2 regions of the Jejuia spongiicola genome follow, and region 1 is predicted to be linked to the other one. Evidence: riboswitches for the same ligand, from Rfam matches in the RefSeq annotation. Region 1 holds a riboswitch; the other holds the start of a gene.
What was found. A riboswitch is a leader RNA that binds a small molecule or an ion and turns the genes downstream of it on or off. The one in region 1 is predicted to bind cobalamin.
Positions count from the first base shown of each region.

Region 2: it holds a riboswitch for cobalamin, as region 1 does, so the genes downstream of both, M3P09_RS12840 (PAS domain-containing protein) here and M3P09_RS05565 (TonB-dependent receptor plug domain-containing protein) in region 1, are expected to answer to the same signal.

Region 1 is NZ_JAMFLZ010000002.1:344,073-350,374, forward strand. Features, by position in the region: gene M3P09_RS05535 (ABC transporter substrate-binding protein) at 1-126, opposite strand, end outside; gene M3P09_RS05540 (Dph6-related ATP pyrophosphatase) at 212-862, shown strand; gene cobC (alpha-ribazole phosphatase) at 852-1,418, opposite strand; gene M3P09_RS05550 (adenosylcobinamide-GDP ribazoletransferase) at 1,403-2,164, opposite strand; gene cobT (nicotinate-nucleotide--dimethylbenzimidazole phosphoribosyltransferase) at 2,168-3,211, opposite strand; gene M3P09_RS05560 (bifunctional adenosylcobinamide kinase/adenosylcobinamide-phosphate guanylyltransferase) at 3,217-3,720, opposite strand; cobalamin riboswitch at 3,810-4,007, shown strand; gene M3P09_RS05565 (TonB-dependent receptor plug domain-containing protein) at 4,075-5,937, shown strand; gene M3P09_RS05570 (Dph6-related ATP pyrophosphatase) at 6,019-6,302, opposite strand, start outside.
Region 2 is NZ_JAMFLZ010000005.1:114,075-120,376, forward strand. Features, by position in the region: gene cydB (cytochrome d ubiquinol oxidase subunit II) at 1-448, opposite strand, end outside; gene M3P09_RS12825 (cytochrome ubiquinol oxidase subunit I) at 452-1,783, opposite strand; gene M3P09_RS12830 (AraC family transcriptional regulator) at 1,941-2,801, shown strand; gene M3P09_RS12835 (heparan-alpha-glucosaminide N-acetyltransferase domain-containing protein) at 2,858-4,036, shown strand; gene M3P09_RS12840 (PAS domain-containing protein) at 4,047-4,535, opposite strand; cobalamin riboswitch at 4,644-4,772, opposite strand; gene M3P09_RS12845 (pyridoxamine 5'-phosphate oxidase family protein) at 4,803-5,408, opposite strand; gene M3P09_RS12850 (hypothetical protein) at 5,552-5,908, shown strand; gene M3P09_RS12855 (NAD(P)H-dependent flavin oxidoreductase) at 5,901-6,302, opposite strand, start outside.

The DNA of each region.
Region 1 (6,302 bases):
CCCTTTAGCATAGGTTATAGTTTGCTTTTGAAACTCTACAGAAGGTAACGTTCCAGTAATCCCCTTGTCGTTTTTACATGATGTAAAAGACAAAACACAAAGGCATAGAAAAAGTATAAAACGCATAGTCTTAAATTGAAACTCAAAGGTCATTATTTTTTTTGTAATACCGTAGACTTAAGGTTACTTTTGAGCGATTAAAATACAAAAGATGAATTTTTTATGTTCTTGGAGTGGTGGAAAAGACAGCTGTTTTGCTTTTTATAAGGCCACTTTGCAAGGTTTTAAACCAACGGTTCTTTTAAATGTGATGAATGAATTTGGAGATAGGTCGCGTTCGCATGGTATTCCAAAAGCAGTATTACAGGCACAGGCCAATGCATTAGAACTTCCTATCCACTTTTTTAGTAGCACTTGGGGGGATTATGAAAAAAAGTACATTGAAAATTTAAAAACGATCACTAAAAATTACCCTATTACTCATTCAGTTTTTGGAGATATTGATATAGAATCGCACCGTGCCTGGGAAGAAAAAGTGTCTAAAGCTGCTGATTTAGAAGCTGTTTTACCGCTTTGGCAAGGAGATAGAAAACAATTGGTTTTAGATATGATTGATGCGGGAATTGAAGCTATTATAGTGTCATGTAATCAAGAGCTAGGTGCCGATTTTTTAGGTAGAATTATTGATGCCGAACTTGTAAAAACTCTTGAAAATATGGAAATTGATGCCTGTGGTGAAAACGGTGAGTTTCATACGTTGGTTGTAAATGCTCCCTTTTTTAAAAATAGAATCGAGGTTGAAATAGAAGGAAAAGCAACATCGAGCAACTATAACTTCGCGAACTTGGTTCTTAAAGGTTGATTTCTGTGATGAGTTTTAAGGATTCGTTTTCTTTCTTAAGATGAAATACATCGCCGTAATTAATTTTAATACTGAATGAATCTTTCAGAGGAAGCTTTAAAAGTTTAGAAAGCACCACTCTTATTGGTCCAGCATGAGATATAACTATTAGATTTTGATTATTTTTTGAATGTGTAATACTCTCAAAAAAATCATCAACTCTTGATGCTAATTCAACATAAGATTCTCCATTCGGGACAGCAATATTTACAAAATCTGCCATCCAAGGATTGATATCTTTTTCTGGAATATCATTCCAAGGATTAAGCTCCCAGTCTCCAAAATTTAATTCCTTTAAACGATCATCTAAAGTAATGTGGTTACTGAAACGTTTTGCTAATAAAACACATCGTTTTAAAGGGCTAGATATAACTTTAAAGTCTTTTTTTAATTGAATTTGATTCAAAACAGCTTCAAATTCTTCAGTATAATTACTCTTTAAATTTAAATCACTTTGTCCGTAGCAAACCCCTTTTTCAATATCAGGAGCGGTATGTCTTATTAAATAAATTTCCATAGAGCAATTGCACTTAAATAAAAAACAACCTCACATAATTGTTGAACGGCACCAGCACAATCCCCAGTTTGTCCGCCAATCCATTTTTTAAACTTAGCGCCTAAATAGACTTTAGCTATGTAACACGGAATTAAGGTTAAAAATATTAAAGGTGTTTTGAAAAAGAGTAGGGGTACTAATCCAAAAATAGCACTAACAATAACCATACTTAGCGTAATGCTTTTAGCTGCAGGTTTTGCTTTGCTGTCATCTGTTTCTCTTACATAAGGATGTGTATATATTAAAGTAGTTGCTAAAAAACGACTTAAACTATGTCCTGCAATAATAGTTAAAGGAATAAGGTGAATTGGTGTTTCTCTTAAAGTTGAAAATTTAATAGCAAGAATTAAAATTAATCCTGAAACCCCATAAGTACCTAAGCGAGAATCTTTCATGATTAATAAGATTTTCTCTTTTGTCCACCCACCTCCAAAGGCATCACAAACATCTGCAAATCCATCTTCATGGAACGCTCCTGTAACATATATAGTGGATACCATACTAAGTAGCAAGCTTACTTCTGTAGAAAACATATAAGAGAAGCCGTAAAAAACTAAAGCACCAATGCTTCCAACAATAATTCCAACTAATGAAAAATATTTAGCACTTTTCTTTAAGTATTCTGCATTATGATCTACCCATTTTGGACAAGGAATTCTTGTGAAGAACATAATAGCCGTTAAGAATATTTGGATTTCTTTTTTCATTTTTTAGTTCTTTTCAATTTCATTGCTAACTCCAGCACTTTCAAAACTTGCCATATTATTCAAAAAATCTACAGAAGCTTTTAATAATGGTATAGCGAGAGCAGCTCCAGTACCTTCTCCTAATCTTAAACCTAGTGATAATAGCGGTTTTGCATTTAGAAACTCCAACATTTTTTGATGACCCTGCTCGTTAGAATTATGAGCAAATATGCAGTAATCTAATACATTTTTATTTATGGCTTGGGCAACTAATAGTGCCGAAGACACTATAAAACCATCAATAACAATAATCATTTTTAACTCTGCGGCTTTTAAAATAGCACCACAAAGCATGGCTATTTCAAATCCTCCAAAAATAGACAAAGCATCTTTTGGTGTTTGCGGTTTGTATTTTTTATAAACATCGGAGAGAATGGTACTTTTCTTATTTATACCTTCAGAATTTAGACCTGTACCCGAACCAACACATTCGGTAACTGGTTTATTCATAAAATAAGCCATGAGTAATGATGCTGATGAGGTATTACTAATTCCCATTTCGCCAAACCCAATAGTATTACAGCCTTCAGAATGTGTTTTATGTATAATATTTTCAGCTTTTGAGAATGCATCTTGGCATTGTTCAATAGTCATTGCAGACTCTTCTTGATAGTTTTTGGTGCCAAAACCTACTTTAGCATCAACAATATTTAAGTTGTTTTCAAAATTATGATTAACGCCAGCATCTACTACCTTTAAGTTAATGTCGTTAGTTTTTGTAAACACATTTATAGCAGCGCCTCCGTTTACAAAATTATAAACCATTTGAGCTGTTACTTCTTGTGGAAAAGGGTTGACTTCTCCTTTTTTAGCAATACCATGATCACCTGCAAAAACAACAATAGTTGGATTAGCTATTTTTGGATTTTCAGTATTTTGAATACAGCCTATTTTAAAAGCTAAATGTTCTAAATCGCCTAAAGCGCCTAAAGGTTTTGTTTTTAAATCAATTTTTTTTTGAAGTGCAACTTCTAACTCTTGATTTTTTATTGAACTAATATTTTTCATTGAAATTATTTAAGGGTTAATGGTATACCAGAAACCATCATGGTAGCTTTATTGGCATGTTTAGCTATATGCTGATTCATCCAACCTTGTAACTCTGTAAACTTTCTACCCACTTCGGTCTGCGCATGTACTCCCATGCCAATTTCGTTAGAAATTATAATTATAGTAGCATCAATATCTAGTAGTTTATTGAATTCTATTTTAGCTAGTTCGAGGCTTTTTTCAATATCGTTTTTGGTATCCACATAAAAATTGGTAAGCCAAAGCGTTACACAATCAATAACAGCAACATCATTAGTTTTTATAACCGATGCTAATATCTTTTCTTCCTCAATAGATGTCCAACGTTCATCTCTATCAGCAATGTGTCTGTCAATACGTTTTCTATGATCATCACCCCAAATGCGCGATGTAGCAACATATTTAGGTGTGTTTGAAAGTGATAATGCCAAGCTTTGTGCATAACTACTTTTTCCAGAACGTTCGCCACCAGTTATGAAATAAATCATGAATTATGTGTTGTTGATTACTAGCACAAATATTATTCTTTTTTAAAGAATTACGCAATAAAATAGTTTTGATTCTAAAAATAGATAGTACATTTGCAGCGAATTTTGGTTTTGTTCTGTATTTATATAGGATGAATTAAAAGGGAATCTGGTGAGAAACCAGAACTGTTCCCGCAACTGTAAGCTATAAAGCTTCATGTTAAACTTCTTTGTCACTGAAGAGTAATCTTTGGGAAGACCAACATGAAGACGCAAGTCAGGAGACCTGCCTAATTCAAAACAAATAAGTTAAACTTTCGGGATAAAAGTTTGCGTATGATAATCCATGCGATTCTCGAGTAATTATTCATTAAAATGAACAAAAAAACAAATGTTTTAGGCGTGCTGTGTTTTGGTATGTCTTTAATTGGATTTGCACAACAGCAAGTCGACTCAACAAAAGTAGAGCAACTAGATGAAGTTGTTATTACAGATTCTCGTTTTGCATTAAAACGTGAAAATTCAGGTAAATCTGTTATTAAAATATCAAAAGTTGATATTGAAAGAAACCAAGGTAGAACAGTTTCTGAATTAATTAATGCACAATCTGGTATCGAAATTAACGGTAGTAGGAGCAATGCAGGCCAGAACTTGGGCGTATATGCTCGTGGTGGGCGTAATCGTCAAGTTTTAGTTTTAATTGATGGTATTCAAGTAAGCGATCCGTCACAAATTAATATTGAATACGATTTTAGACTTTTAAATTTAAATCAAATTGAGTCTATAGAGATAATTAAAGGAGCTGCAAGTACCTTGTATGGTAGTGGTGCAGCATCAGCTGTTATTAGTATTACAACTAAAAAAGCCGATGCAAAAAAGATTAGTGCCGTTTTTTCTTCAAGTTTTGGAACTAATCAAACAGAATCTGATCAAAATTATAATATCGCTGATTTCAATAACAGTGTTGCTTTAAGTGGAACGTTAAATAAGTTTACATATCGTACGGCATTTAGTAATCAGTTTTCTGATGGTCTTTCGGCAGCAATTAGTGATACTAATGAGAAAGATGTTTATTCTAAATATGGAATAGATATTAATTTAGGGTATAAGTTTAATAAAGACTTTTCTTTAAATGTTTATGGAAACTTTACAGATACAAATTCAGAAATTGATGGATTTGATTCTAATTTTAGTTTAGTAGATACACCTGATGAATTTAACAATGAACAATATCGATTTGGGCTTTCATCTAAATTTAAATATAGAAATGGTAGCATTAATTTAAATGCTGCTTACAGTGAGTATGAAAGAGTGTTTATCTCTAACTTTCCATCAATATTTAAGTCTGAAAATTATGTGTTAGATATTTATAACAAATATGTTTTTAATAAAATGTTCTACACTATTATCGGTTTAAACGCTATAGAAAATAAAGCCATATTTGCTAATGATGTAAGATTTAATATTATAGACCCATACGCTAATTTTGTGTATGTTTCAGATTTTGGTTTAAATATTAACGCTGGAGCACGCTTAAATAACCATAACGAGTATGGCTCTCACTTTACATATAACTTAAATCCATCATTTACTTTTAAATCTAATAATGATGGTTATACAAAGCTTTTTGGTTCTTTTAGTACATCTTTTATAACACCTTCGTTATCTCAATTGTTTGGTAATTTTGGTGCTAATCCAGACTTAGGGCCAGAAGAGAATAGAACGATTGAAGTTGGAACAGAGTTTAAATTAAATGATAATTTTAGAGTAACTGGGCTTTTCTTTAATAGAGAAGAAAAAAATACCGTGCTATGGCTTAATGGAGGGTATTTAAATGCAACTGAGGATTTACATGCAAGAGGCGTAGAAGTTGAAGTAAATACGACACCAATTGAGAAATTATCTATTACTGCTAACTATGCATTTACTGAATATAAAGAAAGTTTAGCAAGAAGAATACCTAAGCATAAAGCTAATTTGCAATTGGGTTACGATTTTTCAAAAACGACTTTTGCATCATTATCTTATCAATATACACACGATAGATTTGAGAATAGCTTTGTGCCTCTTTTGGAGAGCTTTAGCTTAGTTAATTTGTATGTAAGCCATACTGTTTTAAAAAATAAAATAAAATTCTTTGGAGGGCTTGATAATATCTTAAATGAGGATTATGAAGATGTTCCAGGTTATGTAACTAAAGGAAGAAACGTTAGGATAGGTTTTCAATTGACTTTATAGTGAGAGAATAAAGTCAATGCTTTGGCGTAAGCCAAATTTATTAAGTGCCACCATTCTGCTATTTGGTGGCACTTTTTAAGTTCAAGGAATTAAATCACAGTACCAAACACCATATTTCTCAGAATCACTTTTACAAATAGAATCATCGTCAGATTTTGGTGCGTTATACTCGCGGTATACTTTTTCACCAATGCTAAAATCAATTGGGTTTTTAAAAATAGGACCATCGAAACAAAAGGTATGAAATTCTCCATTTTCGCCACAGGGATCGACACCATCAGGTAAATTGTCTATAAAGTTTTCATCTATTATTGTTCCTACAAAGTCTTCATTAAAATACTTAGAATTCGCACAAACAATTATGG
Region 2 (6,302 bases), on a different contig from region 1:
TTGAAATACCTTGCTCAACTCCTCCTAAATTAACACCTCTAACAACATTGCCTAATGCAATACCAAAAAATAAGGCTAGTAACAAACTAGAAACTCCAAAAGATTTATCCCAAATATCTTTCCACATTTGATAATTAAATTGGCTTCTAAACTCTAAGCCTATAGCCCGAAAAATAATTAACCATAGCACCAAAATTAATGACAGATAAAACCCACTAAATACCGAAGCGTAAAACGTTGGGAAAGCCATAAATAACATCCCGCCAGCGGCAACTAGCCAAACTTCGTTTGAGTCCCAAAACAAGCCTGCAGCCTTAGCAATAACTTCTTTATCTTTTTCAGATTTTGCAAAAAACAAATGGATGATACCAGTACCAAAATCGTAACCATCCAACACAAAAAACATAGCTAAAACAACTGCTATAATTAAAAACCAAAATATTTCCATAATTTAATGTGTTTGATGTTTAGGTCCTTGATGAATTGCTTTACCAACGAGTACTAAAAATAATAACCCCAGAAGCATGTATAGTGCAACAAAACCTAATAACGTAAATAATGTATTTCCTGAAGATACTGTTGGCGATACGCCATCTGCTGTTTTTAATAAACCATAAACCAAATAAGGTTGTCTTCCTAATTCGGCTACATACCACCCAGTAATATTAGCAATATATGGGAATGGTACTAAAAACATAATAGTCCACAATAAGGGCTTGATATTATATAATTTTTTTCGCCATAAAAAGAATCCTGCCAAACTCATAACACCTATGAAAATAGTACCCAAACCAACCATGATATGATACGAATAATAAAGCGCAGGAATATTATCAGGCAATTCATCTTCTTCAAAATGATCCATCCCTACAATTTGTTTATCCCATTCTTGATAGGTTAAAAAACTAAGAATATTAGGCACAGCGATTTTATTATCTAACTTTTTTTCAACCATATTTGGTTGTCCTATAAGTACTATTTCGGCTCCAGCTTCTTCAGTTTCAAAAATACCTTCCATAGCAGCAAATGAAGCGGGTTGGTATTTTGCAACATTTTTAGCGTTCCAATCGCCAGTTGGAAATGCAACTAGTAAACTAGAAATAAGGCCAAAAATAACACCCGTTTTTAAAAACAGTTTTCCGTACTCAATATTTTTTTGTCTCAAAATATAGAACGCTCCAATGCTAGCTACAACAAACGATGACGTTACTACTGATGCCAATTGGTTATGTAAAAAAGCGGGCAATAACCAAGGATTAGTAAATAATGCTGAAAAATTTTCTAATACGTATTTACCATTCTCTAAAACTTCATAACCAACTGGGTGTTGCATCCATGCGTTAGTAGCCAATATAAACCAGCCACTTGCCCAAGAGCCCAAAAACACTAAAAATCCTGTAAGAAAATGTAATTTTTGTCCCATTAGTTTTTCGCCAAAAATAAAGAGAGCCAAAAATGAAGATTCTAAGAAAAAAGAGAACATGCCTTCCATGGCCAAGGTTTGACCTATAATACCTCCTGTAAGCTCTGAAAACTTTGCCCAATTAGTACCAAATTGAAATTCCATAGGAATTCCTGTTATAACTCCCATGGTGAAATTAATCGCAAAAATTTTCATTAAGAACTTTGCAGCGTCGTTATACTTTTCTACTTTTTTTCTTAAATACAACCCTTTTAGAAAAACTATAATTAACGATAACCCCATAGTTAATTGGGGGAAAATGTAGTGGAACGTGATAGTAAATGCAAACTGCAACCTATCATAAAATATCATATCTTCCATAGTTCAAATTTATGAAAAGATTTATTGAATTTTGATTAAAGCTTATACCAATTTAGCTTGTTTTACTAACATTTTATGATAAAAAAATAAAAGTCAGCAAGATTGGAAAAGTGTTTATATTAGTTTGCAAATACATTTGTGGTATTAATACATAACAATGAAACAAAAACAAAGTAACAAAGCCTTTTACGATGAGAAATTAAATGTAATTATTGAGTACATTAATAATAATTTAGATAGTAAAATTGACGTAAAAACGCTTGCTGAGATCTCACATTTTTCACCGTTTCATTTTCATCGTATTAGTAGAGCTCTTTTAGGCGAACCCATTGGCGCATATATTTCTAGAACGCGACTAGAAACAGCTGCAAAAATGATTCGATACTCCACTTTAAACATTGAAGCCATTGCCTATAATGTTGGTTTTGAAACACCATCATCATTATCAAAAGCTTTTAAAATTCATTTTGGAATATCGCCTACAGAGTATCGAAAAAATAAATTATTCAATTTTAAAAAATCGAACATTATGAATGCCACATTAAGTATTAAAAAGCCAAAAATTCAAGACATTGAAAACCAACAGTGCTTGTATTATCGAATGCAAGGTGCTTACCAAACACTAGACTATACGGGTGCATGGAAAAAACTTTGGAAACAAGTAAAAGCACAAAAACTATTTACTAAAGGGATACAACATTTTGGATTACCACATGACGACCCGAAAGTTACTGACGAAGATAAAATAAGATACGACGCTTGTTTAATTATACATAAAGATGCTAAGCCTGATGGAGATATTGGTGTAAAAACTCTAAGTGGTGGAAAATTCGCTGTGTTTTTATATCAAGGATCGTATAAGTATTTTGCTGATGTATACAATCATATTTTTAACGAATGGCTTTTAAATACGGATTACGAGCTAAGGGGCGAACCAGTCAGAGAACGCTACATTAGCAACCCAGAGCGTGTTGCGGAAGACAAACTTAAAACAGAGTTTTATATTCCTATTAAATAGCTTACAAGTGTATTTTTGATTAAAAACGTTACTTTAGAGACTTATTTATCAAAAATATGAATAGAGGAAGAATAGCATCAATAGACATTCTGAGAGCAATCACCATGGTTTTAATGATATGGGTAAACGATTTTTGGACACTAAAAAATGTTCCAAAATGGTTGCAACATGCTTCGGCCACTGAAGATTATCTGGGGTTTTCTGATGTTATTTTTCCTCTCTTTTTATTTATTGTTGGCTTAAGCATTCCTTTCGCTATAAAACAACGCCAAAACAAAGGAGACAGTAACGTATCTATTGCAAAACATGTTATAATTAGATCTGTATCGCTTTTAATTATTGGTGTATATATGGTGAATTATCCAAGCGCTCATGTAAGCCTGGGAATTGGAAAATATTGGTGGTGCATTCTTATGGCACTAGCAGTAGTTCTCATTTGGATGCACTGGAAAAAAAGCCCTGTACCAAAAAAATGGCATCCTATTTTACAAGGAATAGGTATTTTAATTCTTATTTACTTAGCTATTATTTACAAGGGTGGTCCAAATGGAGATATTTTGATGAAAACCAAATGGTGGGGTATTTTAGGGCTTATTGGATGGGCCTATTTAATAAATGCTTTGGTATATGTTTTTTCTAAAGGAAACTTATACATCATGTTAGGGTTACTTCTTTTTTTCAATGCATTAGCAGTTTTAGATCATACAGATTTACTTCCTCCACTTAATAAAAACTTAAGCTTCATATCTGTAATATATACAGGTACAATACCAGCATTAACTACAGCAGGAATAATAGCTACTTTACTTTATAAAAAAATATCTGTTAGTCATAACAAATGGGCATTTATATCACTTACTATTATTGGAGTTATGTTTATTAGCTACGGATTATTAACACGACCTATTTGGGGAATTTCTAAAATACAAGGTACACCATCGTGGGTAGCTATATGCTCTGGTATTGGTTTTGTATCTTTTGCAGTTTTATACTTTATTGCAGATATAAAAAAACAGGTGGATTGGGCAAAAATTATTGCACCAGCTGGAACTGCAACCCTTACTTGTTATATGATTCCTTATTTTGCTTATCCTTTAAGAAATATTACAGGCATTAGGCTTCCTGATTCTTTAAACATTGGTGTTATAGGACTCATTGGGTCTTTTGTTTTTGCCTTACTCGTAGTTGCTTTTACAGGTTGGATGGAGAAAAAAGGTTATAAATTAAAACTTTAATTGCACAAATTTACATTCCAATTTCCTTTTCTATTGCCAAATAGTGAGTGGTTTTATTATTATCTTTAATAGGATAGATTTCTATTTCGCAATTATATGGAGTACCATCTTTTTTATAGTTTATAATTTGTTCTTTAAACTGTTTTCCTCTATTCAAATTTTCCCTAATGGCTTTTTTTGTTTGTTCTGAAGAACCCTCTCCTTGTAAAAAATTAGGCTTTTTTCCTTTTGCATGATTAGCGGGGTAACCTGTCATTTTAGTAAACCCTTTATTTACCCATTGAATGTGTTGATTATTATCTGTAAGTACAAGTGCTTCAAAATCTTTCTCTGCAAATATTTTATCAATATCTAATGCCCAACCAAACTTTTCTTTAAATGCTTTTAAAATGCCTAATTCAGTCTCTCTATTGAAGTTTACAGCCTGTTCAGTTAGATGCATTGCATAAATATCCCAACATAATAATGGTCCTCTTAATAATCTTTCTTTGGTTTTCATAGCTTCTTTTTTTTTGGTGCAGTGGTATAAAGAAGCAAGACATTAACTATTAAAACCAGTTTAATAATTAAGAAAAGTATCTTGACTTGGCTTTAAATCGCGAAAGCACTGTTTGTCTATTATAAAGGAAGTATCTGGCTTATAATTAATATTATTTACAGTTGCGCGACAGCTTGTGATTTTAACACAATTCCTTTTTAGCTAGCAAATGCTAAACCTTTATAATAATAAGTCAAAGGTAGTACTTTGATGACTTACAAGCAAATACTATAAATCTTTTTGGTAACGCTCTACCATAGCTTCGCGTGTTTCTGGTGCTTCTTTAGAACCTAATTGATCTTTAAGCATTTGTCCCATTGTTGGGAATTCATCACGATTAATTTTTGAAGACTCGTCCCATAATTTAGAACGCAATAAAGCTTTAGCACAATGTAGAAATACTTCTTCAATAGAAATAACAATACAACTTTTCGGAGGGTTCTTCTCAGTAATAAATAAATTTAAATAATCTTCGTCAGTTGATAAATATGCATTTCCGTTAATGCGCAAAGTCTCATCAATACCAGGTACTAAAAACAGTAATCCAACTTTTCCTGTTTCAACTATATTTGATAAACTATCTACTCTATTATTACCTTTAGAGTCTGGAATAATAATTTCTGAATCGCTTATTACTTTTACAAAGCCTAAAGCTCCACCTCTAGGTGATGCATCGTGCTTTCCCTCTTTACTTGATGAAGATAAAATTAAAAAAGGGCTTTTATTTATAAAGTTTATGGCATGCTTATCTAATTTAGAAAACACTTTATCTTTTGCTCTTCCACTAGCATAGCCGTATAACTCTCTAAGTTGTTTTTCTGTACTAATCTTCATATTGGTAATATATTCTAATTCATAGCTAATTTAATTTAAATATTGGTCAATAATCAAATAAAAATGTATTTCATCAAATATTTATCAAAGCTATAGTATATATTACTTACAATTACACTTAAGCAACCAAATATCAGTCATTTATGAAATCATTAATTTTAATTTTAGCAATATTTTTTATAAGTTTATGCAAAGCACAAACTATTACTGCAGACCATAAACTACACTTTGGTGCAGGAGCTTTAATCTCAGCAACAACTTATACTATAGTTTATACAACTACAAAAAACAAAAAGAAAGCCTTTTGGTATAGTTTAGGAACTTCCGCATTAGCAGGTCTCGCAAAAGAAGTTTACGATAGTGGAAAAGAAAATAATAGATTTAATACAGGTGAACTAGCTGCAACAACCTTAGGAGGTCTTACTGCAAGTACAACAATTAGTTTGTTTGTTGGAAATAACAAAAAAAGGAGGGCTAAAAATGTGGCCTTAGTTAATTAACCAAACGACTAATAATATCTTTTGTTGGTGAAATTTTCTTGGTATGTTCTATACTAGGGCCAGCAACCCAAACCGTTTTATAAGTGGCTTTGGTAGCTGCGTTTTTCGTGGCATTCATTCCAATTGAAAAACGAATCATTTTCACCCATTTTTTGAGTTTCTTATTTTTATTCAAAACAGATTCTAACCAGGTTTGCTTAGTTCCAATTTTCTGAACATAAGGCGTGTTAATAACAGTACATGGCGTACCAGAAATACGTTCAGTCATTACAATATCATCAGCACCATAATCTACACAAGCTTGTTTGTATTCGTCAGTGACACTCGCCTCAATTGATGCAATAAATGGGCTTCCAACCGAAACACCTTCTGCTCCATAATTTATCATTTCATC